Regions from separate parts of the Kitasatospora sp. NPDC056184 genome, predicted to be linked through region 1. Evidence: riboswitches for the same ligand, from Rfam matches in the RefSeq annotation. Region 1 holds a riboswitch; the other holds the start of a gene.
What was found. A riboswitch is a leader RNA that binds a small molecule or an ion and turns the genes downstream of it on or off. The one in region 1 is predicted to bind cyclic di-AMP.

Region 1 (4,186 bases):
GCGAAGGATCAGTTCGACGGCGTCCTGCGGGCTCTTGGTGCCGGACAGCATCATCGCGTCGATCGCGAGGTTGGCGTCGAGCGAGACGGTGACCTGGGCCATGGTGACTCCTCCTCGGGGGCAGGGCAGCAGCATGCCCGCTGCGGCCCCGGTTTGACCACGGCCGCCCGGTGGCCCGGACCCGCCGCGACGACCGGCGCGCGGCCGCCGCGGCGGGTCCGGGCAGGCCGAAGCCCCCGGGGAGGAGCGACCCGACTCTCCCCGGGGGCTTCGGCGCGACGGGATCAGACCCGGCCGGCGAAGTCCGGGGCCCAGTTGGCGACCGTCTGGAGGCGCACGCCCGAGCTCGGGTTGGCGGCCTCGACGTACTTGCCGTCGCCGATGTAGAGCGCGACGTGGTAGACGCCGGAGTCCTTGCCGTTGTTGGACCAGAACAGCAGGTCGCCCGCCTTGAGGGCGTCCAGCGAGACGTGGGTGGACGCGGCGGCCTGGTCGGCGGCGATGCGCGGGACGGAGACGCCCGCGGCGCGCAGCGCGGCCTGGGTCAGGCCGGAGCAGTCCCAGCCGCCGTTGCCGGTGCCGCCGTAGACGTAGGCCTGGCCGACCTTCGACTGGGCGAAGGAGACGGCGGCGGCCATGCTGCCGGTGGCGGTCGGGGCGGTGGCCGGGGTCTCGGCCTGTGCGGCGGGCTTGCTCGCTGGCTTGGCGGCCGGCGCCTGGGCCTGGGGCCGGGACGGGGTGGCCGGGGCCTGGGTGCCGCCCTGCGAGCCGCCCTGGGCGCGGTTGAACCAGTCGAAGCCCTGGCGCTCACCGAGGGTCAGGTGCTGGCCCGGGTAGATGGTGTGCGGGCCGTCGGCCAGGGTGGCGCGGTTGAGCTCGTACAGGCGCTGCCAGCCGCCCTGGACCTGGTGCTCGTCGGCGATGCTGGACAGCCAGTCGCCGGCGACCACGGTGTAGTCCTCGGCGGCCTGTCGGCCGCTCTGGGGCTGCTGCGGGGCGGCGGCGGTGCCGGAGGCGGCCGGGGCCTGGGTCTGCGGCTCGGCGGCGGGCTTGGCGGCGGGGGCCTGGGTCTGCGGCTTGGCGGCGGGCTTGGCGGCCGGGGTCTGGGCCGGGGCCGGGGTCTGCGCGGCCGGCTTGGCGGCGGCGGAGGTGTCCACCGCGGCCGGGGTGCCGCCCTTGGTCAGACCGGCCTGGACCGAGCAGACCGGCCAGGCGCCGGGGCCCTGGACGGCCAGGACCTTCTCGGCGGTCGCGATCTGCTGGTCCTTGGTGGCGAGGTCGGCGCGCGCGGCGAACGCGGTGCCGCCGAACGCGGACCAGGTGGAGTTGGTGAACTGGAGGCCGCCGTAGAAGCCGTTGCCGGTGTTGATGCTCCAGTTGCCGCCGCTCTCGCACTGGGCCACCTTGTCCCAGGTGGCGACGGAGGCGGCGGAAGCGGTGCCGGTGGTCAGGCAGGGGATGGTGAGGCCGATGCCCGCGACGCCGAGGGTGGCGATCGCGCGACGGGTACGGCCGGACAGTCGGGTGCCGTTGGTGGGCAGCATGAAGACGCGGTCCTCTCCCACGCCTGCGAGGTGAGCTGTCGGATTCGGGCTGGAGTTGCCCGGCCGCGCTGTGGACGCGGCTTCACCCCTAGCCCGGGGCCGGTCCGTGGACCGGTCCTGGGCGAACTACCTGTGGTTCCCCCGCTCCTGCCGTGATGCATTGCGCTGCCAGCACGGCCGACGGCAGGACTCGGCGAAGCGGACGTGCTGGGTTCGTGTGGTCACGAACGGGGAGCACGTTAAGCAGAGGCGCGTTCAAACCGCAAACATGTGTGACGCTCGTCACGGTTTGCGAAATCCATGCTGAGCGGCTGTCCTTCATGATCAGAAATGACCGATTTCCCGCAACGCCGGTCGCCGTCAACGCAACTGCCTATGCTTCAGAGCGTCGGCAGGACGCCGGCGCGCCGCAGCCGTCCGGGGAGAGGGCTACGCACCGATGGGCATCGACGAGGAGCCGGACGCCATCCGTCCGGCCGCCCGGCCGGCCGGAGCACATCGCCGGGCAAAGCACCGCAGAGCGGACATCCCACCCGAACCATCCCGAACTCACTTGACCCGCCGGGCACTCCTGCGCTGGCTCGCCGTCGGCACCGCCTTCGCGGCGATCAGCGGCGAGGAGATCCTGCGCCGCTCGCTGACCGGCGAGACCCACCTGGTCACCCCGGCCGCCGTCATCGGGACGACCCCGACCGAGGCCGTCGGCCCGGAGGGCCCCGACGGCGGCCACGGCGGCGCCCCGCCGGAGGGCACCGGCGCCCCGGAACAGCCCGCCCCCGCGCCCACCGTCGACCAGGGCGGCCGCCGCTGGTCCGACCGGGCCGGCTGGGGCGGCAGCCCGCCGGGGCCGCGCAGCGCCGTGCGGATCACCGACCGGGTCCTGCTCGACACCGACGCCGAGGTCGGCTCCCTGCTGGTCGAGCCGTCCGGCGCGCTCACCTTCGCCGCCGACCGCACCGTCACCCTCGCCGCCGCCGGCAACGTCGAGGTCCGCGGCGCCCTCGCGCTCGCCCCCGACGGCGGCCGCGTCCACACCCTGCGCTTCCCCGGCGTCGACGAGAAGCGCTTCCAGGGCGACGGCATGAAGGTGGTCGACACCGACGTCGGCCTCTGGGTCACCGGCGCCGGCTACCTGCGGCTGGACGGCGCGGCCAAGACGGCCTGGGTCCGCGCCGAGGGCGAGCTCAAGGCCGGCGACACCGTCGTCGACCTGGCCGCCCCGCCCGCCGGCTGGCTGCCCGGCGACGAACTCGCCGTCACCCCGACCGGCCCGCCCGACCAGGAGGGCTTCGCCGCCCGCTACGACCTCGTCACCATCCGGTCCGTCAGCGGAGCCGCCGTCACCCTGGAGGCCCCGCTGCGGTACGCCCACCCCCGGGTCGCCGCCGGAGGGGGCGTCACCGTCGGCGCCGAGGTGCTCAACCTGACCCGCAGCGTCCGGGTCGAGGGCAGCGCCGAGGGCCGCACCCACGTCCACCTCACCAGCTCCCGGCGCGCCGACGTCCGGCACACCGCGCTGCGCTGGGTCGGCCCGCGCGCCGACACCAAGGAGACCTGGAAGGGCCCGGACGGCGCCGCCCCGGTGACCGCGCCGGTGCTCGGCCGCTACGGGCTGCACTTCCACCGGCTCGGCGACGCCACCCGCGGCACCGTCGTCGAGGGGGTGGTGGTCCGCGACGCCGGCAGCCACGCGTACGTCCCGCACGCCAGCCACGGCATCACCTTCCGCAGCTGCATCAGCCACGAGACCTGGGAGGACGCCTACTGGTGGGACGGGCCGCTGGACACCCGCACCCCCCAGCAGCCCTCCGACGACATCGTCTACGAGTCCTGCGTGGCCTCCCGCACCCTGCTCGAACCCAACCCCCGCGCCTACCGGCTGACGGGCTTCAACCTCGGCGCCGGCACCGGCGGCAAGGCGCTGGACTGCGTGGCGGTCGGCGTGCAGGGGGCCAACGGCGCCTCCGGCTTCGAGTGGCCGGAGAACAGCGAGGGCGTCTGGACCTTCCAGCGCTGCCTGGCCCACAACAACCTGCAGGACGGCATCTTCGTCTGGCTCAACGCCAAGCAGCACCACGTGGTCACCGAGTTCGCCGCCTACCACAACGGCGGCTGGGGCATCGAGCACGGCGCCTACCTCAACGACTTCGACTACTCCGCGAGCGTGCTGTACGGCAACGCGGGCGGGGGAGTGGCGCTGCACTCGCTGGGCCGGGACAAGGGGACCGTCTTCGACGGACTGCTGATCGACGCGGCCGGGCGCAGCGACTTCGCGGTCTCCACCGCCCGGCACGAACTCGCGGGGGAGTCCGTCACCTTCGGCCGCTGCCGCTTCACCGGCTACCGCCGGGCCGGGATCGCGTTCCGCGCCGGGGCCGACGGCAAGCCGGACGACGTGCTGGTGCTGGACTGCGAGTTCGGCGGCAACGAGCTGTGGCTGGACCCGGAGGCCGGTCCGCCCAAGAGCATCCTGCTGCGCCGGGCCGGGTCCACCGAGGTGCTCCAGGTGCGCCGGGCGGGGGAGGAGGGCACCGCCCAGCCGCAGTGGAACGCCGCCGCGGCCCCGGTGGCCACCCTGGCCGGCCAGTCGCGGCCGGTGCGGGTGCCCGTGCTGAAGCTGAAGGACGCCGCGGCGGCCACCA
Region 2 (4,186 bases), on a different contig from region 1:
GCGCACCCAGGCGGAGGTCACCTGTGTGTTCGACGGCCAGGACCTGGACGTGCCGGTGATCATGGCGCCGCCGCGCGGGGTGCGGGTGCGGTTCAGCCGGACCGGGGAGACGGCGGACGAGCTGATCCGCCGGCTGGTGCGGGCCGAGCCGCAGGGGCGCCCGGTGGTGGTGGTCTCCACCGACCGGGAGGTCGCGGAGGGCGTGCGGAAGGCCGGCGCGCGCCCCGTCGCGTCGGTGCTGTTGCTGAACCGGCTGGCCCGCCCGTAACCCCTCCCGGGCGCCGGCCGGCCGGCATGACGGCTGGTCAGCGCCTGGATTGCGATGTTGTGGGAGTTCTGTGAAGTCAGGTGGGCGGTCGGGGTTCACGCGATCGGGGGAGTGGCGCGAAACGTGGATCTTCACTAGGGTCTGGCGTCAAACCTATTTTCCGGATTCTCACCCGTTCGGGTGAGGCCATTGGAAGAAGGAGCCGGTCCCTTGGCCTCCCACCGCCGTCCCAAGCAGCCGAGCCGCGCGCGGGTCTCCGTGCTCACCGCTGCCGCTGCGACCGCGGTCGCTCTCTCCGCCCAGGTCGCCGCCCACGCCGCGCCCAGCCCGTCGCCGAAGAAGGACGACGTCAAGGCGCAGATCGACCAGCTGCAGGAAGAGGCCGAGCAGGCCACCGAGAAGTACAACGGCGCCAAGGAGCGTGCCGACCAGCTGCGCAAGCAGGCGGACCAGCTCCAGGACCAGGTCGCCCGCGGCCAGGAGCAGATGACCCAGCTTCAGGCCGGGCTGGCCGAGGTGGCGGGCGAGCAGTACCGCACCGGCGGCATCGACCCGTCCGTCCAGCTGATGCTCACCTCCGACCCGTCCGGCTACCTGGACAAGGCCTCCAGCGTGCAGCAGGCCAGCTCCAGCCAGGCCGAGGCGCTCAAGGGCCTGCAGGACCAGCAGCGCCGGCTCGACCAGCAGAAGGTCGAGGCGGCCGCCGTGCTGGCCTCGCTGGACAGCACCACCAAGGACCTGAACCAGACCAAGGCCGAGGTCAACAAGAAGCTCCGGGAGGCCCAGGAGCTGCTGAACTCGCTCAGCGCCGCCGACCGGGCCGCCCTGAAGGCGGCTCAGCAGCAGGCCGACCGCGCCTCGCGCGGCAGCGAGCGCACCGACCTGGGCAGCCTGCCGCAGGCGAGCGGCATGGCCGGCGCGGCGGTCGCCAACGCGATGAGCAAGCAGGGCTCGCCCTACGGCTGGGGCGACACCGGCCCGAGCACCTTCGACTGCTCCGGCCTGATGGTCTGGGCCTACGGGAAGGCCGGCGTCTCGCTGCCGCGCACCTCGCAGGCGCAGGGCAACTACGGCACCCGGGTGCCGTCGCTGGCCGAGGCCCAGCCGGGCGACCTGATCATCTACCGCGACGACCGCAGCCACGTCGGCATGTACATCGGCAACGGCATGGTGGTCCACGCGCCGCGCACCGGTGACGTGGTGAAGGTGATGAAGGCCGACGCCATGAAGATCAACACGATCCGCCGGGTCTGACGGACCGGCACGACACGCCCGAGGGGGCCGTCGAGGCCCCTGTGATCAGCGCCACTCCCGGACGGGGGTGGCGCGGGGCGTTTCCGGCGGGGTTCGGCCACCTGACGGAGAATGATCAGCCCGACGTGGGGCTGCGATCACACTCAGTCATATTCACAAAAGAACTTGGGTATTCTTCCGACTTTTTTCTGACAAGGATTTGAACGGATCACGGATCTGTTACTAGGGTCGTGCCTCGAACCACGCACAGTCGATCACCCAGCCTGGGTGGCGGCGGGGTTCGCCGCCGAGTTCGCGAAGCAGCGGGGCGGGGCCACGAGTGGCCCGTCCGAGTGAGGACCCAGTCGTCGGGGGTCCGCTGTGGAACGGAGCCGGGGAACCACGTTCCTCCGGGGTGAATCGGCGCCAGGCCGGCCGCGCGAGCGGCGGGTGAGGCGTCGTAGGGCACGCTTCCGCCCGAACCCGTCAGCTCACCCGGTAGGCGGATGAGGAAGAAGGAGTCCGCCTTCGTGGCGTCCCATCGTCGTCCCAAGCCCGCCGGCCGCACCCGTGTCTCGATCCTGACCGGTGTCGCCGCCGCTGCCGTCGCCCTCTCCGCGCAGTCCGGCGCCCACGCCGACCCGGCACCGACCAAGGACCAGGTCAAGGAGCAGGTCGACCAGCTCAACGAGCAGGCCGAGGTCGCCACCGAGAAGTACAACGGCGCCCAGGCCAAGCAGCAGGAGCTGCAGAAGCAGGTCGCCGAGCTGCAGGACAAGGTGGCCCGTCAGCAGGCTTCGGTGACGGAGGCGCAGGGCGGCCTCGCCGAGATCGCCGGCGAGCAGTACCGCACGGGCGGCATATCGCAGACCGTCCAGCTGATGCTCTCCGCCAGCCCGGACAACTTCCTCAGCCAGGCCGACGCCCTGAACCAGGCCGGCTCCACCCAGTCCGGCGCGCTGAAGGAGCTCCAGGAGCAGCAGCGCAGGCTGGACCAGGACCGCACCGAGACCCAGGCCAAGCTCGCCGAGCTGGAGTCCACCACCCAGCAGCTGAAGAGCTCCAAGGAAGACGTCCAGGGCAAGCTGCAGAAGGCCCAGGACCTCCTCAACACGCTCACCGAGCAGGAGCGCCAGGCCATCCGCGCGGCCGAGGAGAAGGCTGCCGCCGAGGCCAAGGCGAAGGCGGACGCCGCCAAGGCCGAGGCCGCCAAGGCCAAGGCCGAGGCCGAGCGCGCCTCCCGCGACACCAACCGCAGCAACCTGAGCGCGCCGTCGTCGGCCTCCTCGGCCCCGGCCGCTGAGGCCGCCAAGCCGGCCGCGCCCGCCGCCAACGGCTCGCGCGCCGCCGCGGCGATCGCCGCCGCCGAGAGCAAGCTCGGCTCGCCGTACGTCTACGGCGCCACCGGCCCGAACTCCTTCGACTGCTCGGGCCTCACCGGCTGGGCGTACGCCCAGGCGGGCGTGTCGCTGCCGCGCACCTCGCAGGCGCAGGCCAACGCCGGCACCCAGATCGGCTCGGACATCTCCAAGGCCCAGCCCGGCGACCTGGTGATCTTCTACGGCGACCGCCACCACGTGGGCATCTACGTGGGCGGCGGCCAGGTCATCCACGCCCCGAAGCCGGGCGCGTCGGTCCGCTACGAGTCGGCCTCCAACATGCCGGTCAACACCATCGTGCGCCTCTGACCGACGGTCGGCAGGTTCCGTCAGGCCCGGTCCCCCGCGCGGGGGGCCGGGCCTGCGGCTTTCCCCGGGGCCGCCGGGGCGCTCGGTCCGCGAACCGATCTGATGTCCGACAGGTGTCCGAATATTCGGGTTCGGAGGGGTTTGGAATCGGTTGCCCGGACTCGCTAACGTCTGCCAGCGGACGCCCGCTTTCGACAGCCGCCCGCCCCGGTGCGGTGGCGGGCCGGCCCAGGATCGGAGCCGAGGTCGCATGGCCGTGCACCGCCGTTCCCCGCTGTCAGGTGCGCAGACGCTCGCCCGGGCGCTGGTGCTCACCGCGGCGGCCACCACCGCGCTGGGCGTGGCGACCTGCGGCAGCGCCCGGGCCGTTCCCGGCGCGCCGGACGCCCCGGCCGACCGCAAGGACGTCAAGGCGCAGGTGGAGCAGCTCTACGACGAGGCCGAGCAGGCCTCCGAGCGGTTCAACGCCGCCCAGGAGACCCAGCGGCGGCTCCAGCACGAGACCGGCACGCTCCAGCAGCAGATCGTCCTCGCCCAGGACGAGCTCAACCGGCTGCGCGGGGACCTCGCCACCGTGGCCGGCGCCGAGTACCGGGGCGGCGGGATGACCCGGACCGTCCAGCTGATGCTCTCCACCGACCCGGAGGGCTACCTCTCCCGGGCCCGCACCCTCGACCAGGCCGCCGAGCGGCAGAACGAGACCCTGCGCGAGCTGCTGGGCCGTCAGCGGGCGCTCGACCAGCGCCGGGCCGAGGCCACCGCCAAGCTCGCCGAGCTGGAGCAGATCCGCAAGGCGCTGGCCGAGAGCAAGCAGCAGATCCAGCAGCGGCTCGCCACGGCGCAGCGGCTGCTCAACAGCCTCGGCACCGCCGAGCGCGCCCGGCTCGCCGCCCAGGACGCCCGCGACGCGGAGCAGCGCGCCACCCGAGGCACCGACCGGCTGGACTTCGGCAGCACCCCGCCCGCCTCCGAACGCGGCGCCGCCGCGCTGGCCGCC

Region 2: another riboswitch for cyclic di-AMP. It lies ahead of ACFC0B_RS09255 (NlpC/P60 family protein); the one in region 1 lies ahead of ACFC0B_RS12015 (transglycosylase family protein).

Annotation. Positions count from the first base shown of each region.
Region 1 is NZ_JBHJUI010000005.1:8,222-12,407, reverse strand. Features, by position in the region: gene ACFC0B_RS12020 (hypothetical protein) at 1-102, opposite strand, end outside; gene ACFC0B_RS12015 (transglycosylase family protein) at 285-1,565, opposite strand; cyclic di-AMP (ydaO/yuaA leader) riboswitch at 1,552-1,750, opposite strand; gene ACFC0B_RS12010 (hypothetical protein) at 2,098-4,186, shown strand, end outside.
Region 2 is NZ_JBHJUI010000003.1:344,429-348,614, reverse strand. Features, by position in the region: gene ACFC0B_RS09265 (NYN domain-containing protein) at 1-268, shown strand, start outside; gene ACFC0B_RS09260 (NlpC/P60 family protein) at 479-1,522, shown strand; cyclic di-AMP (ydaO/yuaA leader) riboswitch at 1,858-2,021, shown strand; gene ACFC0B_RS09255 (NlpC/P60 family protein) at 2,032-3,189, shown strand; gene ACFC0B_RS09250 (NlpC/P60 family protein) at 3,440-4,186, shown strand, end outside.